DNA from 4 places in the Kushneria marisflavi genome. Region 2 is predicted to be linked to each of the others. Evidence: predicted binding sites of a transcription regulator. Region 2 holds the regulator's gene; each other region holds the start of a gene.
What was found. The regulator sigma-54, encoded in region 2, starts transcription at its own class of promoters, with help from an activator protein. The targets are predictions, from matches to a motif close to TGGCACNNNNNTTGCTNT.
Positions count from the first base shown of each region.

Region 1: a site for sigma-54 is predicted at 6,004-6,021, ahead of B9H00_RS07745 (ammonium transporter). Genes of this name have one in related genera too.
Region 3: a site for sigma-54 is predicted at 3,720-3,737, ahead of hmpA (NO-inducible flavohemoprotein). Genes of this name have one in related genera too.
Region 4: a site for sigma-54 is predicted at 4,095-4,112, ahead of B9H00_RS08265 (NRAMP family divalent metal transporter). Genes of this name have one in related genera too.

Region 1 covers NZ_CP021358.1:1,685,578-1,693,548, forward strand. Annotated here, with positions in the region: gene dld (D-lactate dehydrogenase) at 1-1,324, opposite strand, end outside; gene B9H00_RS07730 (metallophosphoesterase) at 1,614-2,729, opposite strand; gene B9H00_RS07735 (OPT family oligopeptide transporter) at 2,943-4,943, opposite strand; gene B9H00_RS17180 (accessory factor UbiK family protein) at 5,207-5,728, opposite strand; gene B9H00_RS07745 (ammonium transporter) at 6,220-7,467, shown strand; gene glnK (P-II family nitrogen regulator) at 7,681-7,971, shown strand, end outside.
Region 2 covers NZ_CP021358.1:3,365,947-3,373,917, reverse strand. Annotated here, with positions in the region: gene lptB (LPS export ABC transporter ATP-binding protein) at 1-214, shown strand, start outside; gene B9H00_RS15300 (RNA polymerase factor sigma-54) at 334-1,749, shown strand; gene hpf (ribosome hibernation-promoting factor, HPF/YfiA family) at 1,893-2,204, shown strand; gene ptsN (PTS IIA-like nitrogen regulatory protein PtsN) at 2,208-2,681, shown strand; gene rapZ (RNase adapter RapZ) at 2,693-3,589, shown strand; gene B9H00_RS15280 (HPr family phosphocarrier protein) at 3,576-3,845, shown strand; gene mgtE (magnesium transporter) at 3,948-5,300, shown strand; gene pmbA (metalloprotease PmbA) at 5,355-6,692, opposite strand; gene yjgA (ribosome biogenesis factor YjgA) at 6,781-7,347, shown strand; gene tldD (metalloprotease TldD) at 7,369-7,971, opposite strand, start outside.
Region 3 covers NZ_CP021358.1:2,010,738-2,018,708, reverse strand. Annotated here, with positions in the region: gene B9H00_RS09215 (ABC transporter permease subunit) at 1-888, shown strand, start outside; gene B9H00_RS09210 (peptidylprolyl isomerase) at 993-1,559, shown strand; gene B9H00_RS09205 (SDR family oxidoreductase) at 1,693-2,460, shown strand; gene hmpA (NO-inducible flavohemoprotein) at 2,497-3,675, opposite strand; gene norR (nitric oxide reductase transcriptional regulator NorR) at 3,909-5,471, shown strand; gene B9H00_RS09190 (organic hydroperoxide resistance protein) at 5,606-6,034, opposite strand; gene B9H00_RS09185 (MarR family winged helix-turn-helix transcriptional regulator) at 6,100-6,561, opposite strand; gene B9H00_RS09180 (inositol monophosphatase family protein) at 6,766-7,599, opposite strand; gene B9H00_RS09175 (NADH:flavin oxidoreductase) at 7,844-7,971, shown strand, end outside.
Region 4 covers NZ_CP021358.1:1,802,271-1,810,241, forward strand. Annotated here, with positions in the region: gene B9H00_RS08240 (DUF445 domain-containing protein) at 127-1,395, shown strand; gene B9H00_RS08245 (cupin domain-containing protein) at 1,425-1,775, opposite strand; gene B9H00_RS08250 (SEC-C metal-binding domain-containing protein) at 2,058-2,243, opposite strand; gene B9H00_RS08255 (Hsp20 family protein) at 2,604-3,098, shown strand; gene B9H00_RS08260 (GntR family transcriptional regulator) at 3,208-3,879, opposite strand; gene B9H00_RS08265 (NRAMP family divalent metal transporter) at 4,150-5,388, shown strand; gene B9H00_RS08270 (LamB/YcsF family protein) at 5,402-6,172, shown strand; gene B9H00_RS08275 (putative hydro-lyase) at 6,169-6,966, shown strand; gene B9H00_RS08280 (5-oxoprolinase subunit B/C family protein) at 7,002-7,971, shown strand, end outside.

The DNA of each region.
Region 1 (7,971 bases), 1.7 Mb from region 2:
GCAGGAAGGCCTTTTTGCCCTCCTCCGTGCTGCACTCGAAATACTCCCCTTCGCGCGTGGCGAAATGCTGATCGAGCAGTGCCCGCGTACGCGCGATGTTCTCCTCGCCCACCTTGAGCAGCAGATGGTGCTCAAAGCGGTCGCGATAGTCGTTCATGCGCCTGGGCAGATGATCCGGGAACAGCCGGCCGAGCCTTTGCAATACACGATCGGTCACGTAATCCGGCAGAAAGCGCAGCCGATTGCAGACATCATCGATGCGATTCTTGCGATCCCACAGCGCCGGCAGCCGGTGAGTGCCCAGCGTCTGAATGGTGAGAAAGGTGTCCTTGCCATAGTGTTTGGCAATGTCATAGGCGTCGCGATGCATGTACTCACCGGCAATCGGCAGCGTCTCGAAATCAGACAATATCTTTCGGCGCAGGTCGGTCAGCTCAGAGGGATCATTGGTACCGATGTAGAACACCTTTGGGTTTTTCTCCTGCTCGAAGGTGTCCAGGCGCAGGGCGAATACCATCAGTCGCCCTGCGGAGCCTGCGGCTTCATGCAGCCGGCGCGGGTCGGCGTTGAAGCGCGCCGGCGTATCGGCATCGATATCGCGTACGTGCCGGTGGTAGTCCGGATCAGACGCCGCGGCATCGCTTTTGTCGATGTCGGATTCTCGGTAATCGCCGCGCTGCAACCGCTCAAGGACGGTATCCGGATCGTCGCCAAGCCGCACACCCAGATGATTGACCAGCTCAAGCTCACCCGCCTCATTCATGCGCGCATAGAGCGCCATTTCGGTGTAGGCAGGGCCACGCTTGATCAGCGAGCCGCCGGAGTTGTTGCACACCCCGCCAAACACCGAGGCGCCGATGCACGAGGAGCCGATCACCGAGTGCGGCTCGCGCCCCATGGGCGCCAGCGTCTTTTCGAGCTGATCCAGCGTCGCGCCGGGTAAACAGATTACCTGACGGCCCTCATCGATGGGCTGGATGATATTCATGCGCAGCGTACTGACAATCACGATCTCGCGGTCGTAATCGTCGCCGTCCGGCGTGGAGCCCCCGGTCAATCCGGTGTTGGCTGCCTGGGTGATCACGATGCGATCACTTTCCATGCAGGCCTTCAACACCTGCCACTGCTCAACCAGCGTGCCCGGCCTCACCACCGCCAGCGCACGACCGGTCCCGAAGCGAAAGCCGGTGCGATAGCGCCGGGTGCTGACCTCATCGCTGAGCACGAAGTCCCGCCCAACTATTGTCTCCAGCCGGACAATGAAATTCTCGCGCTCGGCCGTATCGGCGGGCTGTCGTTCGAGCATCTGGCACCAGGTCGTCATTGAAGTCTCCGCAACGTCGCCGCATCGAGACCGCCCAGGGCGATCTCGCGGGCCTGAATCATCAGGGGCTTTCCGGCAGGTCGGCATCCGCATGCCCTCGGTCGACGATCGACGCCTCAAACAGCGGTGGCAACATCAGGTAACGAGGCAGGCGTTCCTGTCATGCGGGTGTCGGCACTACATCAGAACATCATTGTGAAACCGATACGTGCTCATGACCAGCCTTCGGAGCACCGCCACAGGCGCCAACGACGTCAACACAGCAGAGCCACGCCGTGACGGAGACCGATCAGCCCCTCTTCAGCGTGATACGGGTCAGCTCCGAGGGCTTGCCCAGGCGCAGGGCAAAACCCATCCACAGCGCCGTACCATTGCTGACATACAGCGTCATGCCGTCCACGTCATAGCGCCCCGACACAAAGCCGTTGTTGGCGCGCGCCACGATTCGATCCATCCCTACAATCATGCCGCCATGGGTGTGGCCGGAAAGCTGCAGGGCCACGCCTTCCCGTGCCGCTGCCCGGGCATTTTTAGGCTGGTGATCAAGCAAAATGATCGGCACATCATCGCCTACGCCTGCAACGGCAGCCGCCACATCCGGCCCGGGCAATCCGCGACTGTTCCCGGCCGGGTCGGTGACACCGGCAATGGCCAGCTTCGCCCCGTCGCGTTCAATGAGCGCATGCGAATTGGACAGACGCTGCATGCCCAGCGACACGTAGTGCTGCATCCAGGCCTCATAGCCGAAATAGTATTCGTGGTTGCCGGGGATCACGAACACACCATCAGACGCACGAAGCCCGGCCAGCGGGGCGACATCGTCACGGCGGTTGTCCAGCGTGCCATCCATCAGATCCCCCGTGATCAGGATGGCATCAGCATTCAGCGCATTGGTGCGCTCAACCACCGCTCGCGTCCAGGCCTCTGGAAAGAGCCCGCTGATATGAAGATCGGTGAGCTGCACGATCTGATAGCCCTCAAACGCCGGCGCAAGCCCCGGAAGGGTGACCTCGATGTCCTTGACCGGCGGCACACGCACGGCCTGCTGCATGCCCCAGATGCCCAGTCCCAGTGCAGCCATACCGATCAGATAGCGCGCCATGGGTGGTGCGGCCATGCGCTGCTGCTTGAACAGCATGGTGATGATCATGACCAGATCCATCAGCAGCTGAAAGACCGCCAGCAGGATCAGCGCCCCAAAGAGTGCATTCATCACCATCGACAGGGGACGCGGGATTTCCGGCGAGAAGATCGATCCGGTGACCCAGCGGCTGATCAGATGCTGCTCGGCCACCACCAGAAGCACCAGCGCCAGGACCAGCTTGATCCAGAGTGGCGCCGTCAGCGGCAATAAATAACGAAGTGCAACAACGGCCCAGGGCAGGGCAGCCACCAGATGAAACATGGCGCATGACTCTTTTGATGGAATAAGTGGGAGCGAACACGGTCTGCAAAGGATAGCGGACGAACGAATACCCCATGATCCAGAAGTCTCATGCCACTGTCCTGAGTCGATCAGGCTGGGCCAGGCCGCCGTATCAACCTGTCTGCTGAAACGCCTCTCTGAAATGATCGCGCCCCACCTGCAGGTGGGGCGCGATCATTCAGGGCACCGCCGTTACGCGCGCGTCGCGGTAATGCGTTGATAGAAGGCCATACAGGCCGCGGCAAAGACGATAAAACCCAGCCATTGAGCGGTGTCGGCAAAATCACTGCCGACCAGCGCCAGTGGTGCCTCACTGCCGGTAAAGCCGATCACGCCAGCCATCAGTACGCCCATCAGGCTTTCCCCCACGATCAACCCCGAGGCCAGCAGCACGCCACGCTGCTGCGCGTGCTCGCGTGTGGCCGCCTCCCTGCGCGCCAGGCGGCGGGCGACACACCAGGAGAGCAGTGCCCCGATCACCAGCGGCATATTCACACTCGGCGGCAGATAGATGCCAAGCCCCACCGCCAGCACCGGCAGCCGGGCCGTACCGCCTCGACGGCGCAGCAGCTCATCCACGCCGATCAGCACCGCGCCCAGCGCCACGCCGATCAGCAGCATGTGGGTGTTGAGATCATGATTGAAGATACCACTGGCGATCTGCGACATCAGTGTCGCCTGCGGTGCGGCCAGCGCCTGGGCGGGGTCCATGCCCTCACGCGGCAACGCACCGGTAAAGCCATAGGCGTTGTATAAAAGCGTCAGCACCGGCGGGATGATCAGCGCACCGACCACACAGCCAATGATCAGTACCAGCTGCTGGCGCCAGGGCGTGGCCCCGACCAGATAGCCGGTTTTCAGATCCTGCAGATTGTCATTGGAGATCGCGGCGATGGCCAGAATCACCGACGTGGTAAAAAGCGCCAGCCCGACTGCCAGCTGTCCGCCAGCGGCCCCGGCAATGTCGGTGCTCACCCCGGACAGCGCCAGAATCAGCAGCGAGACCAGAATCACCGCGATGATACCGATGCCGGAGATCGGGCTGCTGGAAGAGCCGACCAGCCCCGCCATGTAGCCACAGGCCGCGGCGATCAGAAACCCGAAGACAAACGCAAACAGCACGCAGCCGATCACCAGTGACCAGAAGGCCAGCGATGACAGCCCCGGTGCATTGTCCTGAAGGAAGACCGCAAAGACCGCCACCAGCGCGATCAAAAGCACACCGGCGAGCCCCAGTATCCACACGCCCGGCAGATCACGATCGGTGCGCTCGATGGTGCTTTTGTCCGGTCGGGCAGAGGCGGCCAGCGCGTGTTTCAGACCCTCAAACAGTGCCTTCGACAGCGTGCCCAGCGTCCAGAGGGCGGCAATCGCGATCGTCCCCGCGCCCATGAAGCGCACATCGCTGGACCACAGCGCCATGCCCAGCTCGCTCAGCGACTGTCCCGGTGCCTGGGCGTGCGTCAGCGTCAGCCAGGGCACCGCCACGCCCCAGGCGATCAAAAGGCCGGTCAGCAGCGCCATACCACCCACAATGCCGACCAGATAACCCGCGCCTACCAGCGCCAGCGAAAAGCCGGTAGAGAGCTGAAAGGCGGCGCGACCGGCGCTGAACCACAGGCTGATACCATCGGCGAGCACCCGAAAGCCGCTGGCCAGCAGCGTAAAGACCGCTGCCGCCACACCGCCCAGAACAATATCACCGGCACCGGTGCCCTGGCGTTTGCCGCCATCGTCCTGAGCGGGGCGCTCACCGACCTTGAGAATCTCGGCAGCAGCGACCCCCTCCGGATAGGGCAGTGAACTCTGCACCACCATGACCCGCCGCAGCGGAATGGTATACAGCACGCCCAGGATGCCGCCGATGGCGCAGATCGAAAAGGCCTGCCAGAACGGAAAGCCGGCCCAGAAGCCGATCATCAAAAGCCCGGGCAGCACAAAGATGATTGCCGAGAGCGTTCCGGCCGCCGAGGCCTGGGTCTGCACCATATTGTTTTCGAGGATATTGGCATTGCGGCAGTAGCGCAGTACCGCCATGGAGATCACCGCCGCCGGAATCGAGGAAGCGAAGGTCAGCCCCACCTTGAGGCCGAGATAAACATTGGAGGCGGTAAAGACCACCGTAATCAGAGCCCCCAGCACGATGCCGCGCAGGGTCATTTCGGGCAGCGCCTGCCCGTGAGCATGAGACATTTAAACCACTCCTGATGCGTACGCGCCCTGCTGACCCGGCGCCTATGGGGCAACCATCGCAACCGCTGGCACGCACCATGACAATGCCCGACAAGCTTTGACGGACCTTAAGGTGTATCGCAAGGGGAGGGTTTTACTTCATTTGCAGGCAAAACGTCGAGCCCTGCTGGCTCTGCAACCGATCGGATCGGCTTTCAGCGCCAGCCAAAACAACAGCACCGCCCGGTGGGCGGTGCTGAAAGGACGGGCCTGACCGAACCTCTTCAGTCGGCGGTACCCTGTCCGCTTTGATCGTCAGAGCCCGAGGCGCGCTTGCCACTGCCACGGGTGGTCTTGCCGGCAGATTTGGAGGCTGCAGCGCCAGAGCCCGCCTTGCCGGCGGCTGTCGAGGCACTGTCCTGGGACGCATCGCTGCCAACTGACGCTGCGGGTGCATCATGTTCACCGGCCAGGCGCTCGGCCTCGGCGGTCGTACTGGCACCACCGGGTGCTGCGGCAGCACTCATTTCCGACGGTGTGGCCGCGCCGGGCTTGCCATCACGCTCGTCGAGGGCAGCCTCCAGACGGGTTACCTGCTTTTCGAGCGCTTCCACACGTGAACGGGTGCGCTGAAGCACTTCCATCATGACATCGAAGTCCTCGCGCGAGACCAGCTCCATGCGGTCAAAGGCGCTGCGCATGGCGCTTTGCACCGTGCGCTGAATTTCTTCGGGTCCGCGGGAGACGTCCTGCAGACGCTCACCGACCTGTTGCGCCAGTCGTCCAAAAATATCGTGCTTTGCCATGTCTGCCCTTCCTCTGATTGTCTGCGTTCCCTGAAAGAGAGGGTCGCCTGCCTCGCACCCGGGGATGCATGACGACAGTACCTGTCTACAGGATACGCAACATGACGCCGGAACGCCTAAAAACCGCAGCGCACCAAAAGCGAGCACCCGCCGGCGCCAACCATGCCATTTTAGTGCACACAAACACTCTTCATGCGCAATTGTGGTGCTTACATGAAATTACCAAAGCCACAACCCTTAAGTAACTTCATGTTTTTAAAGCACTCACCTTACGGTGGCACATTGCCTGCCATGTAATGCCCAGGCGCTGGTCAGCCCGAGCAGGCAATCGAGACAGGGATGAATATCCCGCCCCCTCTCGCAACGCCTGCATGACGCCGAATGATCGCACGCCACCGGATCCTTCGTGACCTCGCCTGATGTCATCTGACTTCGTACCGGCGAACGTGGCATTGACGCCGTCCAGACTCCGGCTGCAAGGATATAATCACATGAACGAACTTGTAGAAGTGCAGTACGCACTTGATACCTTTTACTTTCTGATCTGTGGTGCGCTGGTGCTATGGATGGCTGCCGGCTTCTCGATGCTGGAAGCCGGTCTTGTGCGGGCCAAGAACACCACCGAGATCCTGACCAAGAACATGGCGCTGTTTGCCATTGCCTGCACCATGTACATGCTGGTCGGCTATCACATTGTCTACCTGGGTGATGGCAGCAGTTTCCTGCCCGACTTCGGCTTTCTGATTGGCGCCGAACACAGCGCGGATGATGTGCTCACAAGCGGCGGTGACACCTACTATGCCGCCCGCTCGGATTTCTTCTTCCAGGTCGTCTTTGTGGCCACGGCCATGTCGATCGTCTCAGGCGCTGTCGCCGAGCGCATGAAGCTCTGGTCCTTTTTGCTCTTTTCGGTCTTCATGACCGGTCTGATCTATCCGGTTCAGGCCTACTGGTCCTGGGGCGGCGGCTTTTTGAGCGAGGCCGGCTTCAGCGATTACGCCGGTTCCGGCATCGTGCACCTGTGCGGTGCAGCCGCAGCTCTGGCCGGTGTACTAGTCCTTGGTCCGCGTCATGGCAAATACGGCAAGAACGGTGCCATCAACGCCATTCCGGGTGCCAATATGCCGCTGGCCACGCTGGGCACCTTCATCCTGTGGCTGGGCTGGCTGGGCTTTAACGGCGGCTCGGAACTCAAGCTTTCCGATATCAGCAGTGCCAACGCCGTGGCTCAGGTCTTTGCCAATACCAATGCCGCCGCCAGCGGTGGCGTGATTGCTGCCCTGATTCTGGCCCGTATCTGGTTCCGCAAGGCCGATCTCACCATGGGCCTCAACGGTGCGCTGGCAGGGCTTGTGGCGATCACCGCCGGGCCGTCTGCGCCAGGCATTCTGGCCGCTACCCTGATCGGTGCCGTGGGCGGTCTGCTGGTCGTGTTTGCCATCGTGGCACTGGACAAGCTGCGCATTGATGATCCGGTCGGTGCCATTTCGGTGCATGGTGTCGTGGGTATCTGGGGGCTGCTGGCCGTGCCGCTGACCGACAGCGAGGCTGGTTTCGGCGCTCAGCTTCTGGGCATGGCGACCATCTTCATCTGGACCTTTGTGGCAAGTCTTGTCGTCTGGCTGGCCATCAAGGCCGTCATGGGAGTACGTGTCAGCGCAGAAGAAGAGTATGAAGGCGTGGATGTCGCTGAATGTGGACTGGAAGCCTATCCTGAATTCACCGGTGGCAAGCGCTAGGCCGCTTTTCAAGGCACAGGGCCCGGGCGCCCGACATGGGCACCCGGGCCATGCCCTGGCATGCGAAAGCCGTCGCCACCATGGTCACATGGCAGAAGGATTCGGCGCCGGGTGTAATCATGCTTTTTCAAACCGGCAACCGGCACTGTATGCTTGAGCGACAGGGGCGCCGGCTCCGCCCAATTCAAAGACGATCAGGTGAGGACACGAAAGATGAAACTGGTATCTGCCATCATCAAACCCTTCAAGCTCGATGACGTACGCGAGTCGCTCTCCGAGGTTGGCGTTCAGGGGATTACCGTGACAGAGGTCAAGGGCTTCGGTCGTCAGAAAGGCCATACCGAGCTCTATCGCGGTGCCGAGTACGTGGTCGATTTCCTGCCCAAGGTCAAGATCGAGGTCGCCGTGGACGATGCCATGGTCGATCAGATCATCGAAGCCATCACCTCGGTGGCCAACACCGGCAAGATCGGTGACGGCAAGATCTTCGTGGCCCCGCTTGAG
Region 2 (7,971 bases):
CTCGGTCGGCGAAATCAAGGGCATTATCCGCCAGCTTCGTACCCGTGGCATTGGCGTTCTGATCACCGATCACAACGTGCGTGAAACGCTGGATATCTGTGACAACGCCTATATCGTCGGCAGTGGCCTGATCATTGCTGAAGGCGACGCCAACGCCGTGCTGAATAACCAGCATGTACGCGATGTCTATCTGGGCCACGAATTTCGCCTTTAACCCTCTGGGGTTATTAACTGATGGCATGATAATTGCAGTCTTTAGCGCCTTCAGCACTTGCAAGGGCGCCGCGGACTGGATAGCGTGATATTACACGTTGGCGACCGGGCTTTACGAACATGATGAAACCCGCCTTACAGTTGCGCACGGGCACTCATCTCACCATGACGCCCCAGCTGCAACAGGCCATCCATCTGCTGCAGCTGTCTACGCTGGATCTGCAGCAGGAACTCCAGATGGCGCTGGAAAGCAATCCTTTACTGGATATCGAGGAGGAGCAGACGCTTGAGGTACCGGAGACCCCGTTATCTCAGGAGGAATGGTCCAGTGATATCCCGGAAGAATTGCCACTGGATGCTCGCTGGGACGATGTCTATACCAACGGCAGCGCTTCCTCCAACGTCGCCGATGACAGCTGGAATATCGAGCACAACGCCGTAGCCGTCGACCTGACCTCGCATCTTCGCGAGCAGATTCTGTTGATGGACATGACCCCACGCGAACAGCTGATCACCGATACCCTGCTGGACGCTCTCGAACCCAGCGGCTACCTCGGCACGGGTCTGGAAGACCTTGGCGAGGGGCTTCGGCAGCAAGGCCTCGGGGATCTCAAACAGTCTGAAATGGAGCACATGCTTTCGCAGCTCCAGCGGTGTGAACCCACTGGCGTTTTTGCACGCGATCTGCGCGAATGCCTGCTGCTACAGCTTGATCTATTGCCGGATGACACGCCCTGGCTTGCCCAGACCCGGCGCATGGTTCGTCAGTTCCTTGAACCACTGGGACAAAATGATCGCCGCCTGCTAAAGCGCCGCCTGAGTCTTGATGATGAAGCGCTCGATGACGTGATTCACACCATCCGGTCGCTCAACCCACGACCGGGTCGCGAATTTGAGGCCGTGGACCAACATCTCGTCATTCCCGATCTGGTGTTGCGTTATCACGCCCGCCATGGCTGGCAGGTTGAGCTCAATCAGGAATCCCTGCCACGTCTTCGCATTCAGCCCGACTATGCCGCCCTTGTACGTCGCGCCGACAAGAGTGACGACAATACCTTTCTCAAACAGCATCTTCAGGATGCACGCTGGCTGCTCAAGAGTCTCTCGAGTCGCAATGACACTCTGCTGCGGGTAGGGCAGGAAATCATGACACGTCAGGCCGGCTTCATTGAACACGGCGATGAAGCCCTCAAACCCATGATTCTTGCCGATATCGCCCAGGCCGTGGAGATGCACGAATCCACCATTTCCAGAGTGACCACGCGCAAATACATTCATACGCCGCGTGGCATCATGGAGCTCAAGTATTTCTTCTCAAGCCATGTGGGCCAGGAAGGTGATGCCCATGCCAGCACGGCCATTCGCGCCCGGATACGCAAGTTCATAGAAGACGAGACCCCAAGACGCCCGCTGTCTGATGCTCGACTGGTACAACTTCTGGCTGACAACGGCATCATGGTCGCCCGGCGCACCGTCGCAAAATACCGCGAGGCCATGGGCATTCCCGCTTCCAGCGAGCGCAAGCGTCTGGCCTGAAGGAGGTCAAAAAAGAGAACAACATCATTCAGGGTTTGCGCTGACGGGAAAAGCGTTACAATCTGAGAGTAGCCGGAACAGGCTTGCAGGTCCGGCAGTCCACATGGACAACCGGTTATCCGTTTCGATTCAGGGAGCATGCCATGCAGGTAAACATTACCGGGCACCACGTCGAATTGACCGATGCACTGCGCGAGCACGTCAATCAGAAGCTTGCCAAGCTGGAACGTCACTATGACAACATCACCAATGTTCAGGTGACACTGTCTATTGAAAAGGAGCGCCAGCAGGCCGCGGCCACGCTACATGCCGCAGGTGCCGAACTTCATGCTCAGGCCGAGCAGGAAGACCTTTATGTTGCCATCGATGCCTTGACCGAGAAGCTTGATCGTCAGCTGCTCAAGCACAAGGAGAAAACACAGGCCCGCTCCCAGGGCAACGGCAAATACCTGTAACCCATGACACTTGACCAGATACTCCCCTCCGACCGAATCCTGTTTGATGTGGAAGGGGGCAGCAAGAAGCGCGTGCTGGAATATTTCAGCGGGTTCATCTCACAAAACATTCCCAGTCTCGATAGCCAGGAAGTCTTTTCCCGACTGATCAGCAGGGAACGTCTGGGGAGTACCGGTGTGGGGAATGGCGTGGCCATTCCCCATGCTCGCAATTCACACTGCCGCCAGCCACTGGCTGGATTCATGCGCCTTCAGCAGGCCGTGGATTTTGATGCCATCGATGGCGAACCCGTCGATCTGCTTTTTGTGCTGCTGGTCCCTGAAGCTGCCGAAGACACGCATCTCTCCCTGCTGGCGCAGATTGCTGAAGTCATGAACGCTGCCGAAACCCGGCACGCCCTGCGCAATGCCCATGATGAGCAGGAACTTCATGACATTTTGATGCAGGCCATCAGTCAACTTTCAACGAGAGTATAAGCAGCATGGCCATGGAACTTGTTATCGTCAGTGGACGCTCCGGTTCCGGCAAGTCCATCGCGCTACAGGCACTGGAAGATCAAGGGTTTTATGCCATCGACAATCTTCCCGCGATGCTTCTGTCTGCCCTGATCGATGAGCTCGAAGCCGGTAGCCCGCACCGAAACCGTGTCGCGGTCAGCATTGATGCCCGTAACCTTCCCAGTGAGCTGGAGCGCTTTCCGGAGCATCTGGAGGCACTTTCCACGCGCGGCATTCATTGTAGAGTGGTCTATCTGACCGCGGACTCACGTGTACTGCTGGAGCGCTATGCGGCCACACGACGTCGTCACCCTCTGACGCGCGAAACCCAGATGACACTGGCCGAGGCCATCGAGGCGGAGCATCAGTTCCTCTCTCCCCTGCGGTATACCGCAGATCTGATCATCGACACGTCCGGTCAGTCCGTTCATGACCTGAGGCGCCGCGTGGCCGAACAGGTAGCACGTCATGACATCAATGACCTGACGTTGACCTTTGAATCCTTTGGTTTCAAGCGCGGCGTGCCACTGGATGCCGATATGGTGTTTGACGTGCGCTGCCTGCCCAATCCTTACTGGGACCCACGCTATCGCACCCAGACCGGCCAGGACAGTGACGTCATTGCCTTTCTTGAAGCCCATGACGAGGTCAAGGCGATGTTTGGCGACATCTGCCAGTGGCTGGAGCGCTGGTTGCCTTCCTACCTGGCCAGCCATCGCAGCTATCTGACCGTGGCCATCGGCTGTACCGGTGGCCAGCATCGTTCGGTGTATCTGGCCGAGCAGCTCGGCGAGCATTTTGCCGGTCAGTTCCCGGCCGTACGGATCCGACATCGGGAACTGACCATCCAGCGCGCTGTCAGCGAGGCGGGTGATGCTTCAGCGTGAACTGACCCTGACCAATCGTCGCGGCCTTCACGCGAGAGCCGCGACGCGGCTTGTACAATGCTGTCAGCCCTTTTCGTCTCGCGTGACAATTTATCATGGTGAAAGAAGTGCCGATGCCGCGAACATCATGTCGCTTTTGATGCTGGCTGCTCCCTGTACCAGCGTGGTCCATGTTCATGTGGAAGGTGACGATGCCGAAGAGGCACTAACGGCCATCGTGGCGCTTTTCGAGGCGCGATTCGACGAGGATCAATAGATCCTGATCCGAAGATTGACGGTCGCCGGGCATTCACGAACATTGTTCGACACTCTGCTAGAATACGGCTCCTGAATGGGCTGACACAGGGATGTCACAACAATGAGCAATGATCAGAAAGGACGTCAGCCTCGTCTGGAGCGACTCGAAAACGCCCTGGCACAGCGGGAAATGGATCAGGTTCGTCGCCTGCTTCGACGTGGTCTTCCACCTGCCGATGTTGCCCAGCTGCTGGAATCCATCCCGCCGCGTGAGCGTGACATCCTCTGGGAGCAGGTCGACAACCCCGCCAAGGGCGAGATTCTTCAGTATCTCAACGATGACATCCAGACCGAGTTTCTAAACCGGATGGATGCCTCTCAGCTGTTGGTAGCGACCCAGCAGCTCGACAATGATGATGCAGCGGATCTGCTGCAGCGTCTGCCCCACGCCACGCTCGAAAACATACTGTCGATGATGACGCCCAGCCGTCGGGCGAGCATCGAGATGGTATTGTCCTACCCCGAGGACACGGCCGGGGGACTGATGGATACCAACACCATCACGATCCGCCCGGAGGTCACGCTCGATGTGGTTTTGCGCTATCTGCGTCGACACCGGCGCCTGCCTGAATCCACCGATAACCTGCTGGTCGTGACGCGACACAATGAGCTGATCGGCGTACTGCCCATCAATCGGATTCTGGTCAGCGCACCCGGCATCAGCGTGCGTGAAATCATGGACACCGACGTTGTCACCCTCACGGCGTTGATGCATGAAGATGAAGTGGCCAGCATCTTTGAACGCAGGGATTTGATCTCGGCGCCGGTCATCAGTGCCGACAATCGTCTGTTGGGGCGCATCACCATTGATGACGTGGTCGATGTCATTCGTGAAAACTCGGCGCGCACCATGATGAGCATGGCCGGTCTCGAGGAAGAAGAAGACACCTTTGCGCCGGTGCTGCGCACCAGCCGCCGACGTGCCGTCTGGCTGGGCATCAACCTGATCGCCGCCACCATTGTCTCGATTGCCATCGGCTTTTTCGAAGACACCATCCAGCAGATTGCCGCGCTGGCCGTGTTGATGCCCATCGTTTCCAGCATGGGGGGTATCGCCGGTTCGCAGACCCTGACCGTACTGATCCGAGGCCTCGCGCTGGGACACGTCTCAGGCGCCAACGTACGCTGGCTGGTAGTGCGCGAACTCCTCTCCGGCTCGATCAACGGTGTGCTCTGGGCAGTCATCGTGGCCGTCATGGCCGTGGCGCGCTTTCATGACATGACGCTGGGCGCCATCATTGCCATGGCCATGGTCATTAACCTGCTGGTGGCAGCACTGGCAGGCACCCTGATTCCGGTCATCCTGAAAAAACTTTCAATTGACCCCGCGCTATCTGGTGGTGTTCTTCTAACCACCATTACCGATGTTGTGGGCTTTGTGGCCTTTCTGGGACTGGCCACTGCCATGTACTGATAAAACGCCAGGTCCTTCAGGGCATCACCCTGCCCTGAAGGCATCACTATCTATCTAGCCAGCCACCATCATGTCGTCAATCAGCCAGCTGCCGGTATGCACGCTGCTGCGTCGATCGATGTCATCGCCCAGCCCCACGAGATTGCCGAACATGTCCCGCAGATTGCCGGCAATGGTGAACTCTTCCACCGGGGCCACAATTCGGCCCTTCTCGACAAGAAAGCCTGCGGCACCACGGGAGTAATCGCCCGTGACCGTATTGACGCCCTGTCCCATCAGCTCGGTGACCATGACGCCACGCTCGATATTGGCCATCAGTGCCTCATGAGACGTCAATGGCGCCTGCAGGCGTACGTTGCGCGCCCCACCAGAGTTGCCGGTGGTGACAAGCCCCAGCCGCCGTGCGCTGTAGCTTGAGAGCATCCAGCTGGCCAGCCGCCCATCCACGATGAAGTCATTATCTCGCGTATAGACCCCCTCATCGTCATAGGCACTGCTGGCGATGGCACCATACTCGCGCGGACGTTCGCCCAGACTCAACCATTCAGGAAAGAGAGACTCCCCCATCGCATCGCATAGAAAGGAGGACTCGCGGAAAATGGCGCCTCCGGCAATGGCGTTGAGCAGGTGTCCGATCAGGGACCGCGCCATATTGGGCGTGAAAATCACCGGCATCCTGCCGGTATCCATTGGCCGCGATCCCAGACGCGCCATGGCCTGCTCGGCGGCCACACGTCCGACAGATTCGGGCACCCTGAGATGTGAGGGGTCACAGCTGACGGTATAGTCATGATCACGCTGCATTCCGGCATCGTCTCGGGCAATCATCATGCAAGAAAGCGCGTGATGGCTGGCCCGAGTCGCCCCCAGAAAGCCATGGCTATTGCCGTAGACGCTCACGCCCTCGCTGGTCGTAAGCGAGGCGCCATCACTGCTGTCGATGCCCGCCACGGCAAGCCCGCCCTGCTCACAGCGCCTGGCCAGTTCGATGCCATCATCAGGTGCCAGCGTCCAGGGATGATGAACGCCCATATCGGGCAGCTCACGTGCCAGCAACGCCGGATCCGCCAGTCCGGCAGCCGGATCCTCGGCCGTATAGCGAGCAATATCGAGTGCCCGTTTGACGGCATCCATCAGCGAGGTCTGTGATGCATCACTGCTGGAGACGCTGGCCCGCCGCTTCCCGAGGTAAAGCGTGACGCCAATGCCCTGATCCCGCGCCATTTCCAGTGTCTCGACGCTGCCCTTGCGGACGTTGATTTCCATGCCCTGCTGGACACTGGCACCAATCTCGCAGGCATCGGCCCCGGCGCGACGGGCATGTTCCAGTGCCTGCGTCACGGCCGCTTCCAGTGCTGCCTGCTGACCATCTATATCGAGTGTGCTCGCCATGGCGCTCTCCTGTCTGCCCTGGAGGGGGAACGAGCCTGATATACTCTCCCCCCTTGTTTATTTGTCCTTCGCTTGCCGGAGCTCTTGCATGTCGCCACGAAAAAAATCACGCGCGCCCTCAGTCGAGGAGCCGTCGTCTGATACCGATAGCCAGCATGATGAGTTTCATCATGACAATGGCCGCCCCAACAAGACCCGCCTGAAACAGGAAGCGCAGGACCTGAAGGAACTGGGCGAACAGATCATCGCCATGTCCGAGACCGAGCGTGCACGCCTGCCGCTTTCCGATGACCTGCTGGCGGCCATCGACGAAACCCGACGGATTACCTCGCGCGAAGCCCGACGCCGTCACATGCAGTATGTAGGCAAGGTCATGCGTCACGAACACCTCGACGAGATTCGTACCGAACTCGACAACATGTCCCGTGAAAAGCGTCAGCGCGAACTGGGCTTTCATCACCTTGAACAGTGGCGTGACCGCCTGATCGAAGGCGATAACGATACCGTTACGGCCTTCGTCAGCGAATACCCGGATGTGGATCGGCAGGCACTGGGGCAACTGGTACGTAATGCCCGGGCGGAACGCGCCGCGGAAAAACCTCCCGCGAGTGCTCGAAAGCTCTTTCGCCTGATTCGCGATACCGCCGGGCTCTAGGTATGCACCAGGTCGGCCGCTTTAACCGGAAGTGCCGCCGACCGTCATGGCATCGAGCTTCAGGGTGGGCTGGCCGACGCCCACCGGCAGGGACTGACCGTCCTTGCCACATACTCCCACTCCGGTATCCAGCGCCAGATCGTTGCCGATCATCGAGATGCGTCCCATCGACTCGGGGCCGTTACCGATCAATGTCGCGCCGCGTACCGGAGTGGTAATCCTGCCGTTCTCGATCAGATAGGCCTCGCTTGCCGAGAAGACAAAGCGACCCGAGGTAATGTCGACCTGCCCGCCGCCAAAGCTTGAGGCATAAATGCCATGGTCCACCGAGGCGATAATCTCTTCGGGGTCATGCTCGCCTGCGAGCATGTAGGTATTGGTCATGCGCGGCATCGGCAGATGCGCGTAGGATTCGCGCCGCCCGTTGCCGGTCGGCGCCATGCCCATCAGACGCGCATTGAGACGATCCTGCATGTAGCCGGTCAGAATGCCGTCCTCGATGAGCGGCGTATACTGTCCGGGCGTGCCTTCGTCATCAACGCTGAGTGACCCTCGCCCGCCCTCGCAGGTGGCATCATCCACAACAGTTACGCCACGTGCGGCAACCTGCTCACCGATCCGCCC
Region 3 (7,971 bases), 1.4 Mb from region 2:
CCCGCACTTCAAACCGGGATTTTGCTGCTGCTGGTGATTGCCATGGTGGTCGGTGGGGCCGCAGGCCTTGTCCGCACCCTGCTGCTGGGTCGTACCCTGCGCGCCGGCGCCGTGCCGGTCACTCGCCCTGATCACCGTCGCGGGCGCTGGCCGTGGCTGGTACCGACCGTGGTCTCCCTGTTGCTGGCGATCATCATCGTCGCCGGCATGGGGCGTGACCCGCTCACTTCAGACTATCTACGCCTGCAGGCGCCGAGTCTGGCCCTGCCGCTGGGTGCCGATGGCACCGGGCGTGACATCCTCGCTCGCGTCAGTCATGGGGCGCTCTCCACCATGGGCATGGCGCTGGTGGTGGTCAGCATCACCCTGGTGCTGGGGATGTTGATCGGGCTGATGCCACGACTGGCCGCCGGGCCAATCGAGGTCACCAATGCCACCCCACCGGTGATTGCCGGGCTGGTGATAGCGGGGCTCATGGGGCCGAGTGCCAGTGGCGCCATCATCGCGGTGACGCTGGTGAGCTGGGCCCCGCTGGCGGCGCACACTGCGGCACTGGTGACCGAGGTGCAGGGTCAGGCGCATGTACGCATCACGCCGATGCTGGGGGTGGGGCGCGTGCGCCTTTTGAGTCGCTATGTTCTACCGGCGATCATCGGCCCGGTCTTTCGCCACGCCATGCTGCGTCTACCCGGTATCGCGCTGGCACTCGCCGCGCTTGGCTTTCTGGGGCTCGGGCCCCGACCGCCGGCCCCGGAATGGGGGCTTTTGTTGGCCGAAGGCATCCCCTACCTGGAGCGCGCCCCCTGGGCGGTGCTGGTGCCGTCGCTGGCACTGGTGTTGATGTCGGTACTGGCGGTATCGCTGTCGAGCCTCTGGCGGCGGGGCTGAAATGCTGCCGGGTGAAAGGAAGTGCGTCGAGATCACGAAGGCTGGTCAGACCTGTTCTGTCCGGCTAGTCTGACGGACCTTACCTCGTGACTGGAGCGCTATTCATGCTGAAACCGTTACTGCGCGGCTGCCTGCTGGCGCTGCCGCTGCTCTCACCCCTGGCGCTGGCCGATGCCGATCATCCGCACGTCGAAATTCGCACCAGCCAGGGCAATATCGAGCTGGAGCTCGATGCCAAGGCGGCGCCCAACACGGTGGAGAACTTCCTGAACTACGCCAATGAGGACTTCTATCAGGGCACCGTGTTTCATCGCGTCATTGACGGCTTCATGATCCAGGGTGGCGGCATGACCGCCGACATGACGGCCAAAAAGACTAATGATCCCATCGCGCTGGAAGAAAGCGGGCTCAAGAACACCCGCGGCACCATTGCCATGGCGCGTACCAGCCAGCCGGATTCAGCCACCAGCCAGTTCTTCATCAACCTGGTCGATAACAAGGCACTCGATTACCGCAGCCTCTATGAGCCCGGCTACACCGTGTTTGGTCATGTGGTGTCAGGCATGGACGTGGTCGATGCCATTGCCGGCGCCCCGACCGGCCGTCGCGGCCCTTACGCCGATGTGCCCAGCAATCCGATCACCATCCTGTCGGTCGAACGGCTGGATTGATTCTTCCCGGACATGATGGCCCCGAACGCCTGCACCGGCCTTCGGGGCTTTTTTGTGGCTTGCCACAAGAGCGTATACGCCGTGCGCCCCGAAGCTGCGATGATGATCCTTCGGACCATCACGAGGACGAGACATGAGACTTCAGGGACAGCGGGCCGTGGTGACCGGTGCCGCCAGCTGCATTGGGCTGACCACGGCGGAATGTTTTCTCACCGAAGGGGCAAGCGTCGCGCTGCTGGATCAGGACGATGCGGCGCTGGCCCGAACAGGCGACCGGCTGGCGCGAACGTACCCTGGCAGGGTGCACGTCGAGACGGTTGACGTGGCCGATAATGATGCCGTCAGGACGGCCTTGGCCGGTGTACTCGACGCGCTGGGCGGGGTCGATATTTTGATCAACGCCGCCGGGATCAACGTCTTTGCCGACCCGCTGGCGGTCAATGCAGAGCTCTGGCAGCGCTGCATGTCGATCAATCTGGAAGGCGCCTGGCACTGCATTCAGGCGCTCCTGCCATCGATGCTTTCGCAGTCGCGGGGGCATGTGGTCAATATCGCCTCGGTTCATGGACATCGGATCATTCCGGGCGCCTTTCCCTACCCGGTGGCCAAACACGGCCTGATCGGTTTGACCCGTTCGCTGGGAATTGAATATGCGGCCCGCGGTATTCGGGTCAACTCGATCTCGCCGGGGCTGATCAAAACGCCATCGGCGCAGGCCTGGCTTGATGGATTGAGCGAGGCAGAGCGCCAGCAACAGGTGGAACTGCTGCCCTGTAAACGCTTTGGTGAGGCAAGCGAAGTGGCTGCGACGGCGCTGTTTCTGGCTGGTGACGAGGCGCGCTTTATCAATGCCACCGACATTCTCATCGACGGCGGGCGCAGTCAGGTCTATCACCTGTAGGCCGCGTCTGACATTGACTGGTTCTCCCTGGAACGATCAGTGCAGCTGGCCGGAGGGGCCGAAGTACTCGAAATGGCGGTAGGGCGTGTCGATGTCCAGTGCCGCCAGAGCGCTCTCGACATCGCGCATGAAGCCGGTCGGACCGGTGAAATAGCAGCTTGGCGTGACTTCACGCGGCAAATAGTCGGCCAGCAGGGCGCGGTTGATCACGCCGCGATAAAAAAGCTCGTCAGGGATCGTCGGGTCGCTGTAGACATAACAATAGGTGAGCCGGCTGCCGTACTGTCTGGCCATCGTCTTTAGATGCTCGTGGAAGGCATGCACACGGGCGTTACGCGCGCCATGCAGATAGATGACCTGACGCCCGGCCTCGAGCGCCTGGGCCATCAGCGAGAGCATTGGTGTCTGTCCGACGCCAGCGCTGATCAGCATGACCGGTGCGTCGCGCTCATCGAGCACCATCTCGCCCACCGGTGGCAGCAGACGGACATGATCGCCGACCTTGACATGATCATGCAGGTGGCGGCTCGCCCGACCCTGGCCTTCACGCTTGACCGAGATGCGGTAGAAATCATCTCCCGGGCGTGAGGTCAGGCTGTACTGGCGCATCGCCTGCTCGCCATCGATATCGAGCGCCACGCCCAGATACTGCCCCGGCTGAAAGGTGCGAATCGGCTTGCCGTCCACCGGTTTGAAGTAGAACGACACGATTTCATCGCTTTCCGTTACGCGATCGACCAGGGTGAAGCCCCGCTCACCACGCCAGCCGCCGGGCACGTTTTCCAGCTGCTGATAGGTGTTTTCTTCGGCAGCCATCAGACGGTCGGCAAATTCCCAGTAGAGCCCGCTCCAGGCATCAGCAATCTCGGGAGTCACGGCATCCCCCAGCACTTCTCCGATCGCGGCCATCAGGCACTCGGCGACGATGGCGTACTGATCGGGCTGCAGGTTGATCGCCACGTGCTTGTTAACGATCGGGTGCATGAGCCTTTCAAGCGCCACGGGGTCCTGACGGTTGAGCGCGTAGGCGACCACCGAACGGGCCAGCGCGCGGGGCTGTTCACCGGTCGCCTGATGGCGCATGTTGAACATCGAGCGCACCTGCGGATAGCGCTCGAACAGTAGCGGATAAAAGGTGCTGGCGATGGTTTCGGCGTTGGCGGCGACCACCGGGGCAGTGGCATTGATGACTTCAAGCTGCTTTTCGTTAAGCATGGCGCGCTCCTGGCGACAGGGTAGCAATACGAGACACTGCTGGTATCGCAAGCGCCGTGCCAGGTCAGTTCGAGTGTGACAGGTTGCCACGCTTTCATTGTCTCAAGGCCCGTGTGAAGCGATGGGTTCAAGTTCTGCAGAAAACGTTACGCTGGTATCAGAACAGAGGTCATGGTCATAATGACCTGAATGCACGATGTCAAAATGACCCATTGACGGGAAAAAGTGTCGATATGACCATCTTTTCAAGAGCGCTGCGGGATCTGCTGGCGGCCCTGAGTGACGGCAAGCGCTTTGATGCCCTGCATCCGCAATGGTCACGGCTGCTGGCCGCACTGGTCGGCAATTATCCGGCCGATGCCAGTACGTTGATGGTCAGCGTCGAAGGCGGGCTGCAACCGGTGGCCGTGCTGGGCATGGGCAGTGAGGTCTGCGGCCGGCGCTTCCAGCTGGAGGCCCACCCAAGACTTGCCGCCATCGCTGCCCACCCTCGGGTCTGTCGCTTTCCGCGTGACTGCACCCTGCCGGATCCCTTTGACGGCCTGCTTGATGCCGATCTGACCCATGTGCATGACTGCATGGGGGTGGCCCTGCGCGACGGCGACCGGCTTTTGGGCATGCTGACGCTGGATGCCCTGATTCCTCAGCAGATGGCCGGCATCGATGACGAGGAGCTGATGGCGGCTGCGGAGCTTTTGGCCACCTGTCTGCGCCTGACCGGGCAGCTCGAGGATACCCGCTCGCGGCTCAATCAGGTGCTGTCATCGGAACAGGGGACGTCGCTGCACTCGCCCGGCTGGCACAGTCCGGCCATGGCGCGTCTTCATGAAAGCATGGCGCTGGTGGCGCCCACCGATCTGAGCGTGCTGCTGCACGGTGAAACCGGCGTGGGAAAGGAGCATCTGACGCGCCATCTGCATGAGCGCTCGCGGCGCTGCAACGGCCCGCTGGTCCGGGTCAACTGTGCCACGCTGCCGGAGACGCTGATCGAAAGCGCGCTCTTTGGCCATCGACGTGGCGCCTTTTCCGGTGCCAGTCGCGATCATCGTGGTCATTTTGCCATGGCCGACGGGGGCACCCTGATGCTTGACGAGATCGGCGAGCTGCCACTATCCCAGCAGCCCCGGCTGTTGCGCGTACTGCAGGAAGGCGAGATTCAGCCGTTGGGCAGCGATCAGGCGATGAAGGTGGATGTGCGACTGATCGCCGTGACCAATCGCGATCTGGCTGAAGAAGTGGCTGCCGGTCGATTTCGTGAGGACCTGTATCACCGTCTGAGCGTTTTTCCCCTGCGCATTCCGCCGCTGCGCGAGCGCCGTGAGGATATTCTGCTGCTGGCCGGGCATTTTCTGGAAGACAACCGGGTGCGTCTGGGCCTGGCCAATCTGCGTCTGGACATTCGCGCCGAACAGGCGCTGCTGGCCTGGCACTGGCCCGGCAATGTGCGCGAGCTCGAACATACCCTGAGCCGTGCCGCCCTGCGGGCCATGGGTGAGGCGCGTCCTGACTCCCGTCGATCGGCCGTCGTTTGTATCGGGATCAAGCATCTGGATCTGCCGGTCGAAACCGGCTCGAGCGATGTCGAGCCTGCGGCGGATCGCTTATCCACACCCGCTTGCCCGCAATCGGTTGTGGATAACATGCTTTCCCTGCGTGAGGCTACTGACACCTTCCAGCGCCACCACATCGAACAGGTGCTGGCCGCACACGATCACAACTGGGCGGCCAGTGCCCGGGCGCTCGACATGGACAGCGCCAACCTGCACCGGCTCGGACGACGGCTGGGGCTTAAATAGGGAGTTTTCGATGGCGGGAAACGACAATGTTTCATGTGAAACATGTCGACGATCACACGTGATGTTGCAGCATGAAAACGCCCGCCTGTGAAACAGGCGGGCGTTTCTGGTTCAGGCGTTTTTGCGGACGCTGTTCAGACTTCGAGGTTCAGCGTCACGTCGATGTTGCCGCGGGTGGCGTTGGAATAGGGACACACCACATGAGCCTTTTCGACCAGATCATTGGCCTGGGCTTCATCCATGCCCGAGAGATGAATATTGAGTGCCACCTCGATGCCAAAACCGGTCGGAATCGGCCCGATGTCCACGTCGGCGCCGACCCAGGCGTTTTCCGGCAGGCTGACCTTCTCCTGAGCGGCCACATGCTTGAGCGCGCCCAGGAAACAGGCCGAATAGCCGGCGGCAAAAAGCTGCTCCGGGTTGGTGCCATCCCCGCCCTTGCCGCCCAGCGCCTTCGGCGTGCTCAAGGCGACATCGAGTCTTTCATCGGAGGAAACGGCGCGGCCTTCACGGCCACCGGTGACCTGGGCGCTGGCGCGGTAGAGTACCTTTTCGATCGACATGCTGATATTTCCTGTGTTCAATATGCGCTATTGGATAGCGCACGATATAAATGGATAAAAAAGGGTCAGATACGATCCAGATTTTGCTTTAAAGCGTTGAGCTGATCGCGCAACGCCTTCATTTCCGATGTTGAGCAGCCCGAGGCGCGTTCAACTTCCGCGGGCAGCGTGCGGGCCTTTTCACGCAGGGCACTGCCCCGGTCGGTCAGCGACACCTCGACCTGGCGTTCGTCTTCACGGGTACGCTGACGCCTGACCAGCTCGGCGCTTTCCAGGCGCTTGAGCAGTGGTGTGAGCGTGGCGGAATCCAGAGACAGTCGCTCGCCAATGCTTGAAACGGTCAGATGGTCCTTTTGCCACAGCACCTGCATGACCAGATACTGGGGATAGGTCAGCTCCAGCTGCTTGAGAAGCCGTCGGTAAAGCTTGCTCATGGAAAGCTGTGTGGCATAGAGCGCAAAGCAGAGCTGCGATTCCAGTGCCAGCAAGTCTCCGTCCTGCTCGAAATTGTCGTTGTGATCAGTCATGACTGTAACTTATATAGTGCACGATTTAATGGCCAGCTATTTAAAACTATCAGTATCATAGCGCCGGCTACAAAGGTGGAATGAATATGAGGAAAAACCGTGTCAGTGTCCATCGTGATCGCTGCAGGTCATCACGGACAATCACCCGGATCAGTCATGGGGCGCCGGCGCGTCACCAGAGGCGCGCCGGGCGGGAGAGGCAGATCAGTCGATCAAAAAGTCGAACTTTTCGCGCAGGGCTTCCCAGCTGTCCTTCGAGTTGGCCGCGATCATGCGGCCCTGATGGATCGTGGGGTTATACGGTGTGCCGTCGAGCAGCGCGGCGTAACCGCCGGCTTCCTGAACGACCATGATGCCGGCGGCGTGATCCCAGGGCATCAGCTTGGCGGTGAGCATGAAATCCACAAAGCCGAAGGCCATGGTGCGGTATTCGTGACAGGCGCAGCCAAAGGACATCATGCGGTCAAAGTCAGGGAAAAGTCCGGCCAGATCGTACTGGGTCTCCTTCGGGAAGCGGCGAATGGAGGTGGAGCCGGTCATGTTGGAAAGCTTCGAGGTGCTGGACATGTGCAGGCGCCGCTGCGTGCCGTCCGGGCGGCCATACCAGGCGCCCTCCCCCTTGCGGGCCATGACCCAGTCATCGACCAGTGGATCATACAGCAGACCGAAAACGGTCTCGCCGCGGCTGACCACGGCCAGGATCACGCCGAACTGATTGAGATTGCGGGCAAAGTTCCAGGTGCCATCGATCGGGTCGATGATGACAGCCATCTCGGCGTCGCGAATGGTGTCCAGAAGCGTTGCGTCTTCGGCCACGGCCTCCTCGCCCACGATGGTGGCCTCCGGAAAGGCCCTGGCGACCCCCTGGGTGATCACCTTCTCGGCCCCCTTGTCGGCAATGGTGACCAGATCATCCGGACCGCTTTTGGTGTCGATGGTGTCGGGATCGAGCATGCGAAAGCGCGGTAGAATTTCGGTTTTCGCGGCGTGGCGAACAATGTCGATAAGCGTCTTGGTGGCAGCCTGATCCAGGGTCATGACGGGGCTCCTTGGTAAAGGGACAGTGGGGTGTTCAACCGTTGCAGTGACAGACGCGTTGGTAACACGGGTTGCTTATAGCATGGCGTTCATCCGGGGCGATCACCAGCACCAATGGCGGACAGCATGCCGATCACATGCCCCGCGACCCTGTGTCGCTCCCTGCAGGCGAGCAGGGGATTGTCACGCTATGGTCGCTCTGTTTAAATATATTGGTATATTTCTATATCAGTAGGTGAAAGACATGAAGACCTCTGCACAAACGCTGGCCGCTCCGCTGTTTGAACCCCTCTCGCTGGGCCCGGTGACCATTCCCAACCGTATTGTCATGGCCCCCATGACGCGCAACCAGTCGCCGGGCGGCGTGCCGGG
Region 4 (7,971 bases), 1.6 Mb from region 2:
GGTTTTCATGAAGTGTGACCGGATCGAACAGACGGGACAACCGACCTGGACCAATGGGTAGTCAACATACAGGGCTGCCGCGCTGAGCCAGGCTCCCGGCAGAACCTTTTACACAGGAGCACCGGCTTGACGCTGCCACATCACAACCGACGCCGTATTGCCACGCTCTGTCTGCTGGGGGCGCTGGTGTTATATGCCGTCAGCACCTGGTATCAGGGCCGTCTCCCGGCACTGGAATACGTGTCGGCCTTTGCCGAGGCGGCGATGATCGGCGGGATCGCCGACTGGTTTGCCGTCACGGCGCTCTTTCGCCATCCGCTGGGGCTCAAAATTCCTCACACGGCGATCATTCCGCGCAATCGGGCAAGACTGGGCCGAAGCCTGTCGGGATTCATTCGCGAGAATTTTCTGTCCGAGGCCTACGTGCGAGACAGCGTTCGCCGCTTTGATGTGGCCGGCGCTCTGGCAGGCTGGCTGTCACGTCCGGAGCGGCGCGCGATGGTGGCGGAACGCCTGACCCAGGCGATGAGTACTTCACTGTCGGCGGTTCGCCAGAGTGCTGCACGGGACTTTCTGACCCGCACCCTGCGCCATCACCTGGGGCGCATCAATACTGCCCGTCTGATGGGCAGCGCCCTGAGCGTGCTGGCCGCCGAGGGGCGCCATCAAGTGCTGCTGGATGACTCACTGACCAGACTGTCACGCTGGCTCGAGGTCGAGGACAATCAGGAAAGGGTCAAGCACTTCATTACCGACACCGTGTTCAAGCTGTTCAACCCGCGCGTCATGGGTCGCGAAGTCAGCATGCACCGGCTGGCCGGCTGGCTGATCAACGAACGCATCGTCGAGCAGAGTGCGCGCCTGATCAGCGAGGTCAGCGACGACCCCGACCATCCGTTGCGTCATCATCTCGATCGTCAGTTTGCCGATTTCATTGAACAGCTGCGCCACGACCCGGCCTTTGCCCGGCGTCTTGACCGGCTGCGAGATGATCTGCTCGACAACGACCGCTTGAGCCATTACATCGCCGGCGTCTGGGAAGAGCTGATGGACTGGCTGGCTCGCGACCTGAAGGCACACGACTCACGCTCACGCGCCTGGATTGAGCACTTCATCGAGTACTATGCGCGAACGCTCGAGCATGACGCCCCGGCGCGTGATTGGCTCAACGAACAGGCCGTGACGCTGCTGCCGGCACTGGTCGAACGTAACGGACCGCGCATCGATGCCTACATCCAGCGCTACCTGGATAGCCTCGACAGCGATGAGATCGTCGATCAGATCGAGAAGAATGTCGGTAACGATCTGCAGTTCATCCGCATCAACGGCACGCTGGTCGGGGGGCTGATCGGTTTGACCATTCACGCCGTGACGCAGCTGGTGCTGACGCTGTAACGCCACGTCATCAGCCGCGTCCCGTCAGGTCACTCCAGGGTGATAAAGACCGAGCGGCGCGGCTTGCCATCCACGGCACGGCTGACATGGCCACGTCCGGTGGTGTCCTCGCAAAGCAGAATATCGCCGGTATTCAAACGCCGTGTTTCCCCGCTGCCCACGGTGATGTCCACGCTGCCATCGAGCATCAGGATGTACTGTCGCTGCGGCGCGTTGTGCCAGTTGTAGTCATAATCAGGCGCGGTCTCCCTGAAAATAAGGCCGGTGGCCGCAATGGGGCTCGACAGCCGGCCGATCTCGGCATCGCCACCAACCTCGATTTCCAGATCCTCGAAATGGGACTCACCGTCCTCACCGGAATACAGTCTCGTCACATGCATCAGGGGCACTCTCGTTATGTTGCAGGAGCCGCCATGGTGCGTCCTTATGCCGATTCGACCTGTGCCGTTCATGCCTGATGCGACCAAATGGCATGGCCTCTTAAGCATCAATGCAGGAGAAGCATTGAGCATATCGATGTTTCACGTGAAACATCCTGCTTCGCTCATCAAAAGTGCCTGCACCAGGTAAACGTGCTCGGCACGCGATGATCCATGCCTGCCTCAAAAGACACCGGCGCCTGAAGGCGCCGGTATCCTGCTCATGACTTCCCTGCCGGAGCGCTAGCCGCCGTGGCACTTCTTGAACTTGTTACCACTGCCACAGGGGCATGGGTCATTACGCCCGACATCCTTCAGGGCGTTGCGCGCGGGCTTTTGCGCGCCATGGTTGCAGTTCGGACCATGGACGTGACCATGGTGGTCATGGTCGTGGCGGCAGTTCGGGCCGTGAACGTGGGGCTGATTCATGTGGTGGTTTCCAGTGTTCGTGACCCCACGATTATCGACGCTGGGGGATAAAAAAGAAGCCCCGAAGCGCTCGCCACTTTCAAAAGCCCGTGACAGGCGCCCTGCTCCGGCCGCAAATTTTTTCGTATTACACCGTTGAAACTCCGAAAACCAACCCTACCTTGCCTGACAGTGGCGCAGGAACAGAGGGCAGGAATATTTTCAGGGAAGACTTGAAACGCCGACAGGCGCCACTATTTAACATAATGTTGCGACGACAGGCTCGACCAGAGCGGTCATCGCAAGTGCAGATGCCGCACTGCGGGTCTGCCAGTCCTTATCCAAGGTAGTGACGAACTTTGCTGTCCATCAGGAGGTTTTATGAACACCATGACCCTTTCTCCCCTCTTTCGTCGCAGCATCGGCTTTGATCGCTTGAACGATCTGTTTGAACAGGCCATTCACAACGACGTGCCCAGCTATCCGCCCTACAACGTCGAAAAGCATGGCGACAACGACTACCGCATTGCGGTCGCCACGGCCGGATTTGCAGAAGAAGCACTCGACATCAACGTCGAAAATCGCGTGTTGACCATTACCGGCGGGCGCGGTGACAACAACAGCGATGAGGCAACGGTCACCTATCTGCATCGCGGCATTTCCAGACGCGCGTTCCGGCTCTCCTTCCGGCTCGATGAGAACATCGAAGTCCAGGGCGCCCGGCTTGAAAACGGTCTTCTGATCGTGGATCTGCTGCGCGTGGTGCCCGAGCAGCAGCGCGCTCGCCAGATTCCGATCCAGTCAGGCCAGCGAGCGCTGACCGATCGCCCGGATCAGACCTCTCACGCTAAAACGCCAGAGCACGCCACTGCCTGAGGCGATCAATGCGCTCAATGAGCCGCGCATTGCCTCATGACATTGCCTCATGAAAAAAGGGCCCCGCCAGCGATGGCGGGGCCCTTGTCATATGCCGCTCTGACAATCCCTAACCTGATGAAGCCTGACGCTCCCAGGCCGCCAGCACGATGCGCTCGGACTGGGCCAGATAGTGCTCCAGCAGGGCCACGGCCGCCCGGGTATCACCACCTTCAAAGGTTTCCAGCACCTGCTGGTTCATATCGACATAGGGGGCATGCAGCCACTCCTTGTCGGACATCAGTCCAAAGGCGAGGCGCAGCTCGGCCAGTACCTGGCGAAAGAAGCCATTGAGACGCGCACTGTCCGCCAGCGCCACGATCGCCCCGTGAAACGCCATGTTGGCCGTACCTACTGCCAGCCAGTCGCAGCGCGCGCCGTGTTCCTGCGCCGCCTCTACCGCCGCACGCATCTCCTTGACGGCCGGATGACTGGGCCATGCTTCTCCCAGCGCACGACACTCGATAAAGCGCCGCAGACGATAGATCTCGACAATGGAGGCAGCATCGGGACGGGTCACGAAGACGCCGCGATTCGGCTGGTGCGTGACCAGTCCTTCATGGGCAAGCGTTCGAAAGGCCTCCCGGAGGGTATTGCGTGACACGCCCAGTCGCTCACACAGCGCAACTTCCGAAAGCCTCTGCCCGGGGGCAAAGGCCCCTTCTACCAGCAGGCGACGAATGTTCGCCGTCACGGTCTCTCCCAGCGATCTATTCCTGTCTTCCAGGGCCTGTTTTTTCATTAAACGCAATTCCGGTCATGACGTTGACTCAAGATCCCCAGTGTCCCGATAAAGGAGCCGGTCGACAAGCACGTGCCGTGCACCAAAAGGGCACACACACCCGTTCTGGTGCCCCCCAATGAAACACAAGTCGAATACCCTCCTGCGGCCGCCGGGTATATTGTTGAACAATCGATACGGACAACACCTACAAAATCCGGTCGTTAAGCCCATTGTGGCACGCCAATTGCTGGTAAGGCCTGTCCCCCCTTCCCATTCGGAGTTCTGGAAATGGCAGCTACCCCTGAGGTCGGATTCGCTCGATCCCGACGCGCTTCACTGATCGGCGCCGTATTCTTGATGGCCACCTCGGCCGTCGGCCCCGGTTTCATTACCCAGACGGCCACCTTTACCGCCACGATGGGTGCCGCCTTTGCCTTTGGCATTCTGGCCTCGATCCTTATCGATCTGGTGGTTCAGCTCAACATCTGGCGCGTGGTCACGGTCACCGGCATGCGCGCCCCTGAAGTCGCCAACGCCGCCCTGCCGGGCAGCGGCTATCTGCTGGCGATCCTGATTATCGTCGGGGGACTGACCTTCAACGTCGGTAATATCGCTGGCGCAGGCCTGGGGCTCAATGCCCTGATGGGTCTGGACACCACCTGGGGCGGGCTGATCAGCGCCGTGATTGCCGCCGGCATTTTCTCTTCAAAACGTGCCGGCATTGCCATTGACCGCATCATCATCGTACTGGGTGTGTTGATGATGGCGATGACCGTGTTCGTGGCCATCGCCTCCAATCCGCCGGTGGGCGAGGCCCTGCGTCAGACCGTGATGCCCGACACCATCAACTTTGCCACTATTACCACCATCGTGGGCGGTACTGTGGGCGGCTACATTACCTATGCTGGCGCTCACCGCCTGCTGGACCGCGGCCTGGGCGGCGTCGAGAACGTCGAAACCGTCTCCAGTGCTGCCCTGCGCGGCATCCTGGTCACCGGGCTGATGCGCTACATCCTGTTTCTGGCCATTCTCGGCGTGGTCGCCAGTGGCGTGGTCATCGATGTTTCCAGTCAGAGCGCCAACCCGGCAGCCCAGGCCTTCCAGGCCGCTGCCGGCGAACTGGGTCTGCGCGCCTTTGGCCTGATTTTGTGGGCGGCCGGCATCACCAGCATCATCGGGGCGGCCTATACGTCCATGTCATTTTTGAGTGCCTTTCGCCCCGGCATCAGCGAAGGCGTGCGTAATCGGGCGACACTGGTCTTTATTGCCATCTCGCTGATCGCCTTTGTGTCCATCGGCACCCCGCCTGCCGCGCTTCTGGTGTTTGTAGGCGGGTTCAACGGGCTGATCCTGCCGGTGGGCCTGACGCTGTTCATCTACGTGGCCTGGCGGCGTAGTGACCTCATGCACGGACATCGCTATCCGCGCTGGCTGCTGATCGCAGGCGCGGTAGTCTGCGCGCTCACCTGGTACATGGGCTTTAATGCCATCGGTCCGATCTTTGCCTTTTTGACACCGTCTGCTTAAACAGGAGTCTTCCATGTCCCTTATCGATTTAAACAGCGACCTGGGTGAAAGCTTCGGTCAGTGGCACATGGGCGATGACGCCACCATGCTCGGCATCGTCACCAGCGCCAATGTCGCCTGCGGCTTTCATGCCGGCGACCCGAGCGGCATCCTGCGAACGCTCACCTCGGCCGCCAAGCACGGCGTCAGCGTCGGCGCTCACGTCAGCTATCCGGATCTGGTGGGCTTTGGCCGACGCAACATGGATATTGCCAGTGATGAGCTCAAGGGCGATGTGATCTATCAGATCGGCGCGCTTGCCGGGCTGGCCCGGGCCGCCGGCACCCGAGTGCGCTACGTCAAGCCACACGGCGCGCTCTACAACACCATTGCCCGGGACGAACGTCAGGCGCATGCCGTGATCGAGGCGATCAAGGCCATTGATGATCAGCTGGTGCTGGTCGCACTGGCGGGCGCCCCGCTGCTTGAATGGGCTCGTGAAGCCGGTCTGCGCGTGGCGGCTGAAGCCTTTGCCGATCGCGCCTACCAGAGTGATGGCAGCCTGGTCTCGCGCCGCGAGGCGGGCGCAGTACTGCATGATGCCGATCAGGTCGCCGAACGCATGCTCAGACTGGTCCGTGAGGGTGTGATCGAGACCATCGATGGACAGGATCTGACGCTTGCCGCCGACTCGATCTGCGTGCACGGCGACAGCCCGGGCGCAGTGGCACTGGCCGAGGCCGTGCGTGCGCGACTGACTCAGGCCGGCGTTGAGCTCAGGGCCTTTGCAGGGGCAGGATCATGACGACAGGCGCATATCCTTCACAGAGTACCGCTCGCCTGACGCGTGAACGCTTTCGCGCCGGCGAGTGCCGCCCCACTGCCGGCATCGCTCCGGGCATGACCCAGACCAACCTGATCGCCCTGCCACGCGACTGGGCATGGGACTTTCTGCTCTACGCCCAGCGCAACCCGCAGGCCTGTCCGGTGCTGGAAGTCACGGACCCCGGCGACTGGCACACCGGGCTTGCCGAAGGCGCAGACCTGCGTACGGACCTTCCGCGCTACCGGGTCTGGCGCGACGGCGTGCTCGCCGAGGAAATCAATGACGCCAGCGCCTGCTGGGAAGTGCATCCTGATCTGGTCACCTTTCTGATCGGCTGCAGCTTCACCTTTGAAAATGCTCTGCTCGAGGCCGGCATCGAGGTGCGCCACATCACGGACAACACTAACGTGCCAATGTATCGCACCCACCTACCCTGCCATCCGGCCGGGCGACTGCAGGGAGAAGTGGTGGTCTCGATGCGACCGTTGCCGGCGGCGCATATCGCCCGGGCAAGCACCATTACCGCGCGCTATCCCGGCGTCCACGGCGCGCCGATTCACGTGGGCGACCCGAAGGCGCTGGGCATTGTTGATCTCGACCGCCCGGATTTCGGTGATCCCGTGCGCATCGAACCCGGCGAGATTCCGGTGTTCTGGGCTTGTGGTGTGACCCCTCAGGTCGCCGTCATGGCCTCGAACGTTCCCTTTGCGCTCACCCACGCACCGGGACACATGTTCATTACCGATGTGCCGGACAGCCGCTATCACGTCTGACCGAGCCTGCCCGAGGCACGCTTTCAGGAGTTTTCGTGAACATACTTCCCGTCAATCTGAGTACCCTGCTCCTCGAGCTGGAGGACCTGTCGCAAACGCTGGGGCTTTATGACCAGCTCCAGCGCGAACCGATCCACGGTGTGACGACCATTATCCCGGCGGCGCGCACCCTGCTGGTGAGCTTTATGCCCGGGCGCATCAGCGCCGAGGCACTCAGTCGTGAACTGAGGACCCGCCCCGTCAGCGGCGGCAGCCATCAAAACGGCGAGCTGATCGAGATTCCCGTGTACTACAACGGCGAGGACCTTGATGACGTGGCAAGACACTTGTCACTGAGCACCGACGAGGTGATCCGACGTCACGGCGAGCATGACTATCAGGTCGCCTTCTGCGGCTTTGCGCCGGGCTTTGCCTATCTGGCCGGCGGCGCGGGCTTTGACGTGCCCCGACGCGATACACCTCGCACCCGCATTCCGGCCGGTTCCGTGGCGCTGGCCGGCACCTTCAGCGGCATCTACCCCACCGACAGCCCAGGTGGCTGGCAGCTGATCGGCACCACGCCGCTTGAGATGTGGGACCTTCATCGCGAGCCGGCAGCGCTGCTTCAGCCCGGCATGCGGGTGCGTTTCAGCGCCACTGCCGAGGCTCCGGAGCGGACCAGCGTCAGTGTCCCCACCGACATCAAAAGCGCTTCGGGTACCGGAGCGACGCCTGACCTTGAGGTACTAAAACCCGGTCTCCAGAGCCTGTTTCAGGATCTCGGCCGCGAGGGCCAGACCGGTCAGGGCGTGTCAGGGGCTGGCGCGCTGGACAAGCACGCCCTGCGAAGTGCCAACCGGGCCGTTGGCAACCCTGCAGGGGCCACGGTGATTGAAACCGCCCACGGCGGGCTGTCGCTACGCTGTCATCGGCCCACCATTGTCGCCGTGACCGGGGCGGAGACCACGTTGACCGTCAGCACTGCAGAGGGCAGACGCCATCACGCCACACTCTGGAAGCCCATCG